2 regions of the Enterobacter chengduensis genome follow, and region 1 is predicted to be linked to the other one. Evidence: predicted binding sites of a transcription regulator. Region 1 holds the regulator's gene; the other holds the start of a gene.
What was found. The regulator PhoB, encoded in region 1, activates phosphate uptake and scavenging genes when phosphate is short. The targets are predictions, from matches to a motif close to CTGTCATAAAACTGNCNNAT.
Positions count from the first base shown of each region.

Region 1 (7,337 bases):
TCAGCGTTTCATTAAGCGTGTTCTGCTCCGCCCGAGCTTTCTGCACGCTTTCACCGCTCTGGCGCAGGCGCTTTTGCAGCGGCTGATAGCGGGCATGCAGCGACGTTAGCCGCTGGCGCAGCGGGCGTGTTTCGGCCTGCTGCTCCATGGCCGCGCTGACCTCATCCGCCGTCAGGGTCAGCGTATTTTCCGGCATCTTTGCCAGCTTGTGACGTAATTCATTCATCCGCGCAGCAAGCGAGGCCAGCTGCGCGTTATCGCGGTTCAGCTGCGAGAACTGGGCGCGCCAGCCGGCAATCTCCTGGCCCAGCAGGCGATAGCGTTCGTGCTCCGCCAGCCACTGCGCGAGCGCCGTCAGTTCGGCCTGAAGCTGCTCGTGGTCACGCAGGGCGGTATTGCGGATACGCGAACGCAGTGCGGTTTTGGCCTGTAAGCGAGTATTTACTTCAACAATTCGCTGCCGTGTTTGCGCCAGGCGCGCGGTTTGCTCCTGCTGATGTTCCCAGAGTGGACGAAGCTGGGCGGTGGGCAGCGCAAGCTGGAGCTTTGCCAGCTCTGGCGCCGCGTTCGTCAGCGCCTGCTGCGCCTGCTGCTGCATCGCGGTAACGCGCTGTTGCTCCAGCACGAGCTCATCATGACGCGTAAGCCACTGAAAATGTTTCTGTTGGCTTTGCTGCTGTTCCAGCAGGGTTTTCTCTTCGTCAGTAAGTGCCTGCAAACTTTGCTGTAACTGCTGCTGCTGTTCTTCGCTGAGCAGCACGACGCCCGCCGCCTGCGCCTCGCACTTTTCCAGCACGCTGCGGGCCGCTTTGTGTTTTTCAAACACCATGGCGGAAATCTGGCCGTAGATTTCGGTGCCGGTCAGCTCTTCCAGCAGCTCGGCACGATCGCTCGGTTTGGCGTTGAGGAAGGCGGCAAACTGCCCCTGGGAGAGCAGCATCGAGCGGGTAAAGCGGCCATAGTCCAGCCCGGTGAGCGCGGCGGTTTGCTCCAGTTTGTCCGTCACCTTATCGGCCAGAATTTTGCCGTCTTCGCAGCGCGCCAGCTCCACGCGCGGCGCCTGCAGGTTCCCGTCCGGCTGGTTGCGCGCCCGGTTCTGGCTCCAGAAGGCGCGATAGGCGGTGCCTTTAACCTCGAACTCCACCTCCGCCAGGCACTCGGCGGTGTCGCGCGTCATCAGGTCGTTTTGCGCCTGAGAGACCTTCTGCAGCCGCGGCGTTTCGTGATAAAGCGCCAGGCAGATGGCGTCGAGCAGGGTGGTTTTGCCTGCCCCCGTCGCGCCGGTGATGGCAAACAGACCGTTGCTGGCAAACGGCTCGGCGGTGAAGTCAATTTTCCACTCGCCCTTGAGGGAGTTAAGATTTTTCAGGCGCAGGCTCAGAATTTTCACGCGTTTTCTTCCTCATCATTGAGCGCATGCAGGGTATGGTTGAACAGTTCGCTAAGCCTTGCGCGCTTCGCGTCGTCAATTTCCTCCTGCGAGAGCCTGCGTTCAAATACCTCTTCCACCCGCAGTTCGCTGAGCGTTTCCCGCTGGGCGCTTAACAGAATTTTCTCGCGCTGCTCGCGGCTGCGGCGCACCAGTAACACCTCTACCGGCAGGTCTTCGGTCAGGGCCTGGATTTTTCGCTGCATATCGTGCAGGTAGTCGTCGGTGGTGATTTCGATATCCAGCCAGACGGGCGGGTTAAGCGATGCCCCGCGCCACTGCTCAAGCTGGGCGGTAATGGCGTCGAGATCGCCTTTCAGCACCGCCAGCGGCTGGGTAACGGGCACCTCCAGCGTCTCGACGGCGGCGAGTTTGCCCTCGCTGAAGCTCACCAGATGGACGGATTTGGCTTTGCCCGTCTCGTCAAAGCTGAGCGAAATAGGGGATCCGCAGTAGCGAATGTGCTCGCTGCCGCCGATAACCTGGGCGCGGTGAATATGCCCCAGCGCAATGTAGTCCGCTGGCGGAAAGTTTTGCGCCGGAAAGGCGTCCAGCGTGCCGATATAGATGTCACGCACGGCGTCACTTTTACTGGCCCCGACGGTGGTGAGGTGCCCGGTTGCAATCACCGGAATTGGCCGGTCGCCCCGCAGGGCACAGGCATCGGCGTGCTGCTGGCGATAGTAGTCGGTGATGGCCTGTAATAAATGCTGCTGCTTTTCCGCGCCCGACAGCCCGGCCTGGCTTTGCACGATATCGCGCGGACGTAAAAACGGGATGGGACACAGCACCGCACCCGGCGAGCCGTCGCGCTTTTTCAGGATCTGCGGAGGGTGCCCGGCGCTGGCCACTACGGTAGTATTGAGAAATGCCAGGATGTCGCGGGACTCGTTGAGCGTCGCGACGGAATCGTGGTTGCCCGCGACAATCACCAGATGACAGCCGGTTTGCTGCAGATTCACCACGAAGCGGTTATACAGCTCCCGCGCATAGCTGGGGGGAGAGCCGGTATCAAAGATGTCACCCGCCACGATAATCGCGTCCACCTCGTGCGTCTGTGCCGTTTCCAGCAGCCAGTTCAGGAACGCTTCATGTTCAGCCGCACGGCTTTTGCTGTAAAAATTTTGGCCCAGATGCCAGTCCGAGGTGTGAAGTATACGCATAGCGGTTCCGTGGCAAAAAAGAGAAAGCAGGATTATAAACGTTCAGAGAAGGGAAAATAACCGCTGTAATAAAACAACAGTTTGCCCGCTAACGTGGTACTGTTTTTCATAAATCTGTCATAAATCTGACGCATAATGGCGCCGAATTACAAACTTGTAACGTAAATAAGATAAGACAGGGCAAAGTATGGCGAGACGTATTCTGGTCGTAGAAGATGAAGCTCCAATTCGTGAAATGGTGTGCTTCGTGCTCGAGCAAAACGGCTTCCAGCCGGTTGAAGCGGAAGATTATGACAGCGCTGTGAACCAGCTGAATGAACCCTGGCCCGATCTGATTCTGCTGGACTGGATGTTGCCCGGCGGCTCCGGACTGCAGTTTATCAAACACCTCAAGCGTGAAGCGCTGACCCGCGACATTCCGGTTGTGATGCTTACGGCGCGCGGAGAAGAAGAGGATCGCGTGCGCGGTCTGGAGACCGGCGCGGACGATTACATTACCAAACCGTTCTCCCCAAAAGAGCTGGTGGCCCGCATTAAAGCCGTGATGCGCCGCATTTCGCCGATGGCGGTGGAGGAGGTGATTGAGATGCAGGGACTGAGCCTTGACCCCACGTCGCACCGCGTGATGACCGGCGAAAATCCCCTCGACATGGGGCCTACCGAATTTAAGCTCCTGCACTTCTTTATGACCCACCCGGAGCGCGTGTACAGCCGCGAACAGTTGCTGAATAACGTCTGGGGAACTAACGTGTATGTCGAAGACCGTACGGTTGACGTCCACATCCGCCGCCTGCGAAAAGCGCTGGAACTGAGCGGCCACGATCGCATGGTGCAGACGGTCCGCGGCACGGGTTATCGTTTTTCGACCCGTTTCTGAACAATGACAGGAGTGTGACGCGTGCTGGAACGTCTGTCATGGAAAAGGCTCGTCTTTGAACTGATCTTATGCTGTATTCCGGCCTTCATTCTGGGGGCTTTTCTTGGGCACCTGCCGTGGTTTCTGCTGGCGTCGGTCACCGGGCTGCTGATTTGGCATTTCTGGAACCTGCTGCGCCTCTCGTGGTGGCTATGGGTTGACCGAAGCATGACGCCGCCGCCGGGAAGCGGCAGCTGGGAGCCGCTGCTGTACGGTCTGCACCAGATGCAGATGCGTAATAAAAAGCGCCGCCGCGAGCTGGGAAGCCTGATTAAACGCTTTCGCAGCGGCGCGGAGTCGCTGCCGGATGCGGTGATCCTGACCACCGAAGAGGGGACGATCTTCTGGTGTAACGGCCTGGCGCAGCAGCTGCTGGGCCTGCGCTGGCCGGACGACAATGGTCAGAACATCCTCAACCTTCTGCGCTATCCCGAGTTCACGCTGTATCTGAAAAAGCGTGATTTTAGCCGCCCGCATAACCTCAAGCTCAATAACGGTCGTCATCTGGAAATCCGCGTGATGCCCTACAGCGATAAGCAGTGGCTGATGGTGGCGCGCGATGTCACCCAGATGCACCAGTTGGAAGGGGCGCGTCGCAACTTCTTCGCCAACGTCAGCCACGAGCTGCGTACCCCGCTGACCGTGCTTCAGGGCTACCTGGAGATGATGCAGGAGCAAACGCTGGAAGGCGCGCCGCGTGAAAAAGCGCTGCACACCATGCGCGAGCAAACGCACCGCATGGAAGGGCTGGTCAAGCAGCTGCTGACGCTCTCGAAGATTGAGGCGGCGCCTACGCTTGCGCTGAATGACACGATAGATGTGCCGATGATGCTGCGGGTCGTGGAGCGTGAAGCGCAGACGTTAAGCCACAAAAAGCATCACCTGACCTTTGAGGTCGACAGCACGCTAAAGGTGCTGGGCAGCGAAGATGAACTGCGCAGCGCCATTTCTAACCTGGTGTATAACGCGGTGAATCATACCCCGGAGGGGACGGAGATCGTGGTGCGCTGGCGCCATACCTCAACGGGAGCCGAGTTTAGCGTGGAAGACAACGGGCCGGGGATTGCCCCTGAGCATATTCCGCGCCTGACCGAGCGTTTCTACCGCGTGGATAAAGCGCGATCGCGGCAGACGGGCGGAAGCGGCCTGGGGCTGGCGATTGTGAAACACGCGGTTAATCACCACGAAAGCCGTCTCGATATTCAGAGTACGCTGGGGAAAGGAACCCGCTTCAGCTTCGTTATCCCGGAACGTTTAATTGCCAAAAAGATCGCCTGACGGCAGGCGTGTCATTTTACCTTTCCACGGGTCAGCCATCGCTGGCCCGTTTGCTTTGCAGTCAAGCGAAACGCGAATGAATTTTATACGGCTGACCGTTTTTTGTTCGCATGATTAGCCATGGGTTTTTCTTATAAATAGCGTATTGTTCTGGTGCGTATTTTCATGCTGGCATATTGTTCTGGTTTTGCGATCCCACCTTGCCTTTAAACGTTATAAGCGTTTAAATTGCGCCCCAGATACTGTCAGACCGACTGTATTTGCGTGGTAAATCGAAAAACTATTCTTCTCCACGCCAGGACGGGAGCATATCCCGCTGAAATTGAGCAAATTTTCGGCTGTATCGTCCCGTCAGGGATATCGAAAATCTCAATGTTTTCAACACCACATCCACAGGCAGTAAGGTTTTATGACCCATCACTTAAAATCGCGTGACATCATCGCGCTGGGCTTTATGACATTTGCGCTGTTCGTTGGCGCAGGCAACATCATTTTCCCTCCAATGGTTGGCTTACAGGCGGGTGAACACGTCTGGACCGCCGCGTTTGGTTTCCTGATTACTGCCGTGGGTCTGCCTGTGCTGACCGTCATCGCGCTGGCGAAGGTCGGCGGCGGCGTGGATAGCCTCAGCACCCCGATTGGCAAAGTGGCTGGCGTTCTGCTGGCAACCGTCTGCTATCTGGCCGTAGGCCCGCTGTTTGCCACCCCGCGTACCGCGACCGTCTCCTTCGAAGTGGGTATTGCTCCCCTGACCGGTGACGGCGCGATGCCGCTGTTTATTTACAGCCTGATCTACTTCGCGATCGTGATTCTGGTTTCCCTCTATCCGGGCAAACTGCTGGATACCGTGGGTAACTTCCTGGCCCCGCTGAAAATTGTCGCGCTGATTGTTCTGGCGGTAGCGGCCATCGTCTGGCCAGCAGGCCCGATCAGCGACGCGATGGACGCCTATAAAAACGCCGCGTTTTCTAACGGTTTTGTGAACGGCTATCTGACGATGGATACGCTGGGCGCCATGGTGTTTGGTATCGTTATTGTTAACGCCGCGCGTTCCCGCGGCGTGACCGAAGCGCGTCTGCTGACCCGCTATACCATCTGGGCTGGCCTGATGGCCGGCGTGGGCCTGACGCTGCTGTATCTGGCGCTGTTCCGTCTGGGGTCCGATAGCGCCATGCTGGTCGATCAGAACGCCAACGGTGCGGCTATCCTGCACGCCTACGTCCAGCACACCTTCGGCGGTGCGGGCAGTATGCTGCTGGCGGCACTCATCTTCCTGGCCTGTCTGGTGACCGCGGTTGGCCTGACCTGCGCCTGTGCAGAGTTCTTTGCACAGTATCTGCCGCTCTCTTACCGCACCCTGGTGTTTATCCTCGGTATCTTCTCTATGGCGGTGTCCAACCTCGGTCTGAGCCACCTGATTCAGGTCTCTATTCCGGTACTGACGGCGATTTATCCGCCTTGCATCGTGCTGGTGGTGCTGAGCTTCACCCGCCCGTGGTGGAACAACTCCTCACGAATTATTGCGCCAGCCATGTTTATCAGCCTGATTTTTGGTATCCTTGACGGGATTAAAGCATCAGCTTTCGCTGGAATTCTGCCAGCCTGGACACAGCGTCTGCCGCTGTCCGAGCAGGGCCTGGCCTGGCTGATGCCTACCGTTGTTGCGCTGGTTCTGGCGATTATCTGGGACCGTGCTGCAGGGCGTCAGGTTGCATCGAACGCGCATTAATCAACGGCAACAAACTGTTTAACCACGGGGCTTAAGGCCCCGTGGTTTTTTGTTTTTTTCGTGTTGAATGGCAAGATTTAAATGGAAAGCACTAACAAACTTAAACGTGGATTGAGCACGCGCCACATCCGCTTTATGGCGCTGGGCTCTGCTATCGGCACCGGTCTTTTTTATGGCTCGGCAGATGCCATCAAAATGGCCGGTCCCAGCGTGCTGATGGCGTACATCATCGGCGGCGTGGCGGCGTATATCATCATGCGCGCGCTCGGCGAAATGTCGGTTCACAACCCGTCCGCCAGCTCATTCTCCCGCTATGCGCAGGAAAACCTCGGCCCGCTGGCCGGATTTATCACCGGCTGGACCTACTGCTTCGAAATCCTGATTGTCGCCATTGCCGACGTGACGGCGTTCGGCATCTATATGGGCGTCTGGTTCCCGGCGGTGCCGCACTGGATATGGGTGCTGAGCGTGGTGCTGATTATCTGCGCCGTCAACCTGATGAGCGTGAAGGTGTTCGGCGAGCTGGAGTTCTGGTTCTCCTTCTTCAAGGTCGCCACCATCATCATCATGATTGTGGCCGGTTTTGGCATCATTATCTGGGGTATCGGCAACGGCGGGCAGCCGACCGGTATTCACAACCTCTGGAGCAACGGGGGCTTCTTCAGCAACGGCTGGCTCGGGATGGTCATGTCGCTGCAGATGGTGATGTTCGCCTACGGCGGTATTGAGATTATCGGCATCACCGCCGGGGAAGCGAAAGACCCGGAGAAATCCATTCCGCGCGCCATCAACTCGGTGCCGATGCGTATTCTGGTGTTCTAC
Region 1 is NZ_CP043318.1:1,213,979-1,221,315, forward strand. Features, by position in the region: gene sbcC (exonuclease subunit SbcC) at 1-1,390, opposite strand, end outside; gene sbcD (exonuclease subunit SbcD) at 1,387-2,592, opposite strand; gene phoB (phosphate response regulator transcription factor PhoB) at 2,780-3,469, shown strand; gene phoR (phosphate regulon sensor histidine kinase PhoR) at 3,491-4,786, shown strand; gene brnQ (branched-chain amino acid transporter carrier protein BrnQ) at 5,196-6,515, shown strand; gene proY (proline-specific permease ProY) at 6,597-7,337, shown strand, end outside.

Region 2 (7,337 bases), 430 kb from region 1:
GTCGTTGCGCTGCTCGATAGCGGCTTTCTGCTGCGCTTCGGCGGCTTCCACCTGACGGCGCACCTTGCCCCACAGGTCGATCTCCCACTGGGCGTCGAAGCTGCCCTGGTAGAGGTTAATCGGCTGCGTTAGCGGCCCCAGCGCGCCCTTCAGGTTGGGATCGATGCTATCCACCTGGTCGTATACGCCGTGGGATTTCAGCTCCCCTTCCAGGCCGAGCTGCTGGCGCGTCGCCTGCAGATTGCCGTTTACCGACGGGTAAAACGCCCCGCCTGCCTGGTTAATCTGCTCGCGCGCCCCGGCGATGCGCAGCACCGTCTGCTGCAGGGTCAGGTTTCCGGCAATAGCCCGTTCAACGAGGCTATCGAGCTGCGGCGAGCCGAAGGTCTTCCACCAGCGCGGGTTGGTCGCGGCGGAGGACGTTTGCGATTTCACCGCGCTGTCGCCCTTATCGTTCCAGTGCGTGACGGAAGGTGGTGCGGGCTGCTGGTAGTCCGGCCCAACGGCGCAGCCCGCCAGCAGCAGCATTATCATCAGGGGGTGTAAACGTCTGTGTATCATCAATGTGCTCCTGCACTCCCCTCGCTCTTAACCGGCGAGAGCAACAAACAAAACGGAATCAGCAACAGGGCCACGACGCTCAGGATGGTGAAGACGTCGATGTAGGCCAGAAAACGGGACTGCTCGATCATGGTCTGGTACAGGCGTCCGGTGGCGATGCCGGTGGGGTCACCCACCTGGGTGGTGAAGTTCTGGATCGCCTGCGCGCTTTCGCGTATCGCCAGCTGGAACTGCTCGTTAAACGGCGAGGCGTGGTACGCCAGATGCGCGCTGTGCGCCTGGGATCGTTCGGTGATGGCCGCCGTCGAGAGCGAAATCCCAATCGAACCCGCGACGTTGCGGAACATGGTGAACAGCGCCGCCGCATCGGCATTAAGCCGTCTCGGGATCGAAATAAAGGCAATGGTGGTAAGGGGCACAAACAGGAACCCCAGCCCGATCGACTGGGCGCTGCGGAACAGCACCAGCGTTTCGAAATCGATATCCGGCGTCAGCGTGCGCGACCAGAAGAACGACACCGCGAGGCAGGTAAAGCCAAAGGCAATGATCCAGCGCGTCTGCACCACCGGCATCAGCTTCAATACCAGCGGGATGGTCAGCACGATCAGCACCGCGCCGGGCGACAGCACCAGCCCTGACCACGTCGCCGTGTAGCCCAGATCCTGCTGCGCCAGCTGCGGGATCACCACCGAGCTGCCGTACAGGATCATCGCCATTCCTGCCATCAGCAGGCTGGAGATAGCGAAGTTGCGGTCCTTCATGCAGTGCAGATCCACCACCGGCTTTTTGGCATACATCAGCCAGTAAATCGCGCCGATAATGCCGATCAGCGTTAATACCGCGAACGTGCGGGTAAAGTTCGAGTTAAACCAGTCCTCATCTTCCCCCCGGTCAAGCATCACCTGCAGGCAGCCCAGCCCCAGGGCGATCAGGCCGATCCCCGTCCAGTCGATGCTCAGCTTCTCTTTTGACTTGCTCTCCCAAGGCGGATCCTCCAGCAGCTGATAGATCGCCAGCACCGTGACAATCCCCACCGGAATGTTGATAAAGAACACCCAGCGCCAGGAGTAGTTGTCGGTGATCCAGCCGCCCAGCGTCGGGCCAAGCACCGGCGCAACGATAATGGCGATGGAAGAAAGCCCGAACGCTTTGCCCCTGTCTTCGGGCTTGAAGTAGTCGAGCAGCACCGACTGCTGCGTGGGCTGCAGTCCGCCGCCAAAAAAGCCCTGCATCACGCGGAACAGGATGATCTGCCACAGCTCGGTGGCGATGCCGCAGAGGAACGAGCAGACGGTGAACATCACGATGCAGATCAGGAAGAACTGCTTGCGGCCAAACACCCGGCTCAGAAACGCCGAGATGGGCAGCACGATGCCGTTCGCCACCAGATAGCTGGTTAATACCCAGGTAGATTCGTCATAGCTGGACGAGAGCGACCCCGCCACGTGGGGCAGCGCCACGTTGACGATGGTGGTGTCCAGAATTTCCATAAACACCGCCAGGGTGACGACAATCGCCACCGCCCACGGATTGCTGGCGGGTTTCCAGCTGTCGTGGCTGTGATCCGTCATTCGACCGTCACCTTCGGCGCCACCGACAGCCCCAGCGGCAGCGGTTTGTTGGCATCGAGTCCTTTATCAATGACGATTTTCACCGGCACGCGCTGCACAATTTTGACGAAGTTACCGGTGGCATTTTCTGCCGGGAAGGCAGAGAAGCGCGAGCCGCTGCCCTGCTGGATACTGTCAACGTGGCCCTCAAGCGCCATGTCAGGCCACGCGTCGACGGACACCGTGACCTTGTCGCCGGGCTTCATGCGCTCGAGCTGGGACTCTTTGAAGTTCGCCACTACCCACACGTTCGTGGAAACCAGCGAGAATAGCGCGGTGCCCGCCTGCACCAGCGTGCCGGGCTGCACGTTGCGTTTGGTGACAAACCCGTCGAACGGGGCGCGGACTTCGGTGTAAGAGAGGTTCAGGTTAGCCGTTTCCAGCTGTGCCTTTGCCTGCTCAACCTGACGCTCCCGCGCTTCAACGTTGGTTTCCTGCTGGCGGATTTGCAGCTGTACCTGCTCCGCCACTTCCAGCTGCGCCTGCGCGCTGGCAAGGCCCGCCTGGGCGCTACGCAGCTGGGCGTTCGCGGAATCAATACTTTGCTGGGTGGTCGCGCGCGGGTCGACGCCGCGCTGGCGACGGTACTCCGCCTGCGCGTTCGCCAGATCGGCCTGCGCTTTCAGCACCTGCGCTTTGGCTTCGTCACGCTGGGCGGGATACTGCACCTTTGAGAGCGCCAGCTGCGCCTGGGCCTGATGCAACTGGGCGATAGCCAGGCCAAGCTGGGCCTGAGCCTGATCGCGCTGCGCGGTGGTGTCGCGCGGATCGATGACCACCAGCAAATCGCCCTTTTTCACGCGCTGGTTATCGCGCACCCGCAGCTCGGTGACGTAGCCCGCCGCTTTGGGGGCAATCGTCACCACGTCGCCGTCGGTAAAGGCGTCGTCAGTCGTCTCCTGGTTACGGGTTAAAAGCCACCACACCAGCGCCACAACGACCATCACCACCACGACAATGCCGAGGATAATTAATGGTTTTTTGCCCGGGCGCTTACGCTCATTATTGTTTTTGTCCTGCTCGTCAGCAGGCGGGTTTTGATCTTCAGCCATAGTTCAGCAACGGTCCTGTCAGTGAGCGGCATCACACTATGCCGTTCACTAAAGCTAGGACGTTGCTATACGTTTGCCAGGAAAAACTGACAAATTGCGCACTATATGAGAAGGAATAGTCCGAAACCGATCGCCGCGGCCCAGACCAGCATAGGAATTGACCAGAGATGGAAGCGCCACCAGATACGACGGTCGTTAGCCATACGCAGGGCAATCAGGTTTGCCAGCGATCCGGGCAGCAGCCCAAACCCGCCGATGTTCACGGCCCAGGCCAGCAGGGTATCGGGCGGAACGTAGTTGAGCAGCAGAATGGTGGAAGGCACGTTGCTGATAAACTGCGACAGGCCAATCGCCGTCAGCCACAGTCCCGGCTGAGACAGCGCGCTGACCCCGTGCAGCACGTTCTGCAGCACCGGAAGCTGGATGAGGAGATGCACATCAATAAACATCGCCATAAAGACCAGCAGCAGCGTCCAGTCCACGCTGACCAGCACGCGGCGCGCCAGCACGACAAACCCTGCGGCGACGAGCAGAACGCCCGCCAGCTCAACCTTCAGCTCCAGGGCGAACAGAAAGACGATGTATAGCCCGAGGCAGCTCCACACCAGGCGCGGCTGCCACTGCGGGCCCGCCGTGCCGCTGTGGTACCGCAGTTTTTTATCCGGAAACGCAAACCAGCATACCGCCAGCAGCGACAGCATCATCACCAGCGCCAGCGGGGCCATCTGCCAGGTGAAGGCGGCGAACGACAGGCCGGACCGTCCCCAGAGCAGGATATTTTGCGGGTTGCCGATTGGCGTCAGAAGCGAGCCGGCATTGACGGCCAGCGCTTCAAAGATGATCAGCCGGCTGACCGGGATTTCGCACAGCTTACGCAGCGTAAGCGTGAGGGGCACGATGATAAACAGCGCCACGTCGTTGGTCAGAAACGTCGACAGCAGCGCGGCGGAGAACACCATAAACAGGGACAGCCTGCGTTCGGTGGCAAAGCGACGCACCATTTTACGGCCCAGCACGTCAAAATAGCCGCTCAGCTCGACCCCTTTGGTGAGCATCATCAGGCCGCTCAGGGTAATGATGGTCCGCCAGTCAATCGCGGCGGGCCAGGCGTGTGGGGCAAACGGCACAAAGAGGCTTAACCCTGCGCCAATGATGAGTAAGAGATGGAAGAAACGATCGCGTGCCAGGGCCTGCAGTCCAGGGATTTTCATTCAGCGGAGGGACCATATTTAAGGGTAAATTCGCGAAACTTCACCAGCGTCTCTTCGCTGACGTGGTGTTCCATGCCTTCCGCATCCCGGCGGGCGATCTCCGGGCTGACGCCCAGCACCAGTAAAAAATTCTCGACAAGCTGATGGCGCTCGCGGCTCTCCTGCGCGAGTTTCTCCCCTTCCGGCGTCAGAAACACGCCGCGCCAGGGGATCATTTCAATTAAGCCCACGGAGGCCAGGCGTTTTAACATTTTAGCCACAGTCGGCTGCGAAACCCCCAGTCGGGCGGCCATATCGACCTGACGCGCTTCCCCAACCTCACGAATCAGATCGGAAATGAGTTCAACATAATCATCAATCAGTTCACGCCGGTGCGCTTCACGGACCTGACGAAAACCTTCGACATGTTCTTCAACATTCACCAGCTGCGTCGTTTTTTTAATGGTTGGCTTACCTGCGCGACGGTTCATTGTACTTCCTCAGTGGGGTGACGCTTCCAGCGCCCGGTATCGAGAGCGCACATTGTAAACCATCCCTAAGCAAGCACAAAAAATTAACGAAATAGCCATAGCTATACAATATAGCCTGTGCTATATCTGTATGTAATGCAGTCACCCTTCACGGATCGAAGGGATCAAAACTCAGGAGGGCTTATGAACGAATTCAAGAGGTGCATGACCGTGTTTACCCACTCACCCTTTAAAGTGCGCTTAATGCTGTTGAACATGCTGTGCGATATGTTTAACAACAAACCGCATCAGGACGACAAACCATCCCACTAAGCGGCGTTGCGGTACGCCGCTTCATTTTTCCGTCACAAACCCGCAGTAAACTGGCTTCCAGCCGCCCTATTCCCGTTTTTTTTTACGGATTTGCAATCCCCTTCGCAAAACATCTGCTTAGCAACTGTTGATATTCTTTAGCGCTCGCACTATCTTCTTGCAGCCCTGCACAATTTGCGGCTCGCTGAAGCGGACCCTCATTCCCTCTCCACGCACTGTCAGGCAGGTTATGACCCTTGACGCCAGGGTGAGCACATGGCGTTTTCATCCATGATAGTGACCTATGAATGTAACCCTGATAGATACCGTTGTGACCCGCAGCCGGGCCTTAAGCCCGTGGACGGGGTTTTACTTTTTGCAGTCATTACTGATTAACTTTGCGCTGGGTTATCCCTTTAGTCTGCTCTACGCGGTGGCCTTCACCTGCATTCTGCACGTGCTTTGGCGCTCTGCGCCGCGCGTGCAAAAAGCGTTAATCGGGATCTGTTCGCTGGTTGCTGCGCTCTATTTCCCGTTTGGTCAGGCCTACGGCTCGCCAAACTTTAATACCCTGCTGGCGCTGCACTCGACCAATATGGAAGAGTCGACGGAGATCCTGACGATCTTCCCGTGGTACAGCTACGTGGTGGGGCTCTTTATCTTCGCGTTGGGCGTTATCGCCATCCGCCGCCAGCCGGGCGAGAAAAAATCCTGGGGTAAGATCGAACTACTCTGTCTGGTATTCAGCGTTGCCGTGGCGTTCGTCGCCCCCATCCAGAATATTCCCTGGGACGGTAAGCTAAGGCTTATTAACATCGGCTATCCGGTATTCCGCTTCGTGAAAGACGTCGTGGTGAATAATAAAGAGGTTCTCGACGAACAGGCGCGCATGGCTGAGCTTTCCAATATGAAAGACACCTGGAACGTGCTGGCCGTTAAGCCGAAATATCACACCTACGTGGTGGTGATTGGCGAAAGCGCGCGTCGCGATGCCATGGGGGCCTTCGGCGGCCACTGGGATAACACCCCGTTTGCGAGTTCGGTCAAAGGCACGCTGTTTACCGATTATGTCGCGGCCAGCGGCTCAACGCAGAAATCGCTCGGCCTGACGCTTAACCGGGTCGTCGACGGTAAACCTCAGTATCAGGATAATTTTGTCACCCTGGCAAACCGCGCCGGTTACCAGACCTGGTGGTTCTCCAATCAGGGGCAAATTGGTGAATACGATACGGCTATCGCCAGCATCGCCAAACGGGCTGACGAAGTGCAGTTCCTGAAAAACGGTGACTTTGAAGCCGACAAAAACACCAAAGATGAGGCGCTGCTGAAGATGACGGCCCAGGTCTTCGCCACCCCGCGCACCCAGCCTCAGCTGATCGTCCTGCATCTGATGGGGTCTCACCCGCAGGCCTGCGATCGGACCGGCGGCAAGTACGCGGAGTTCGTGCAGTCCAAAGAGACGTCCTGTTATCTCTACACCATGACGCAAACCGACGACCTGCTCAGCAAGCTGTACGATCAGCTACGCAACACGGGCGACAGCTTCTCAATGGTCTATTTCTCGGATCACGGGCTGGCGTTTAAGGAACGCGGCAAAGAGGTGCAGTATCTGGCGCACGATGACAAGTTCCAGCAGAATTTCCAGGTGCCGTTTATGGTGCTGTCGAGTGACGATAAAACGCATCGCGTTATTAAAGCGCGTCGTTCGGCAAATGATTTCCTGCAGTTCTTTTCGCAGTGGACGGGGATTACGGCCGAGCAGATAAAAAATGCTTACCCGTTTGTCTCTAATAAGAAAGCTCCCCCAGTTTACGTTACCAACTTTAAGTTACAGAAAGTTGACTACAACCATCTGGGTACGGATATTTTTGATATTAAGAGTAAGTAATTGCCGTCTCGTGCGGACCGATGCCAGCACAGTCGGCTCCCTCTCCCCACTGCGGGAGGGGAATAAACAAAAAAAAATCCGCCACATGGGCGGATTTTTTATTTAATCACCGAAGTGATTAGAAGCGGTAACCTACGCCCGCGATCCAGGTGCCAACGTCAACGTTGCGGATACGGCTCTGCTCATAGGAGAAGTCCAGAGCAACGTCCTGGATTGGGTTGAACTGCAGGCCTGCGCCATAGGAGAAGCCGTAG
Region 2 is NZ_CP043318.1:1,640,815-1,648,151, reverse strand. Features, by position in the region: gene FY206_RS08160 (efflux transporter outer membrane subunit) at 1-561, opposite strand, end outside; gene FY206_RS08155 (DHA2 family efflux MFS transporter permease subunit) at 561-2,132, opposite strand; gene FY206_RS08150 (HlyD family secretion protein) at 2,129-3,223, opposite strand; gene FY206_RS08145 (anion transporter) at 3,325-4,434, opposite strand; gene mntR (manganese-binding transcriptional regulator MntR) at 4,431-4,904, opposite strand; gene mntS (manganase accumulation protein MntS) at 5,088-5,216, shown strand; gene FY206_RS08130 (phosphoethanolamine transferase) at 5,500-7,083, shown strand; gene ompX (outer membrane protein OmpX) at 7,202-7,337, opposite strand, start outside.
Region 2: FY206_RS08130 (phosphoethanolamine transferase) is a predicted target of PhoB. The motif match lies at 5,246-5,265, and genes of this name have one in related genera.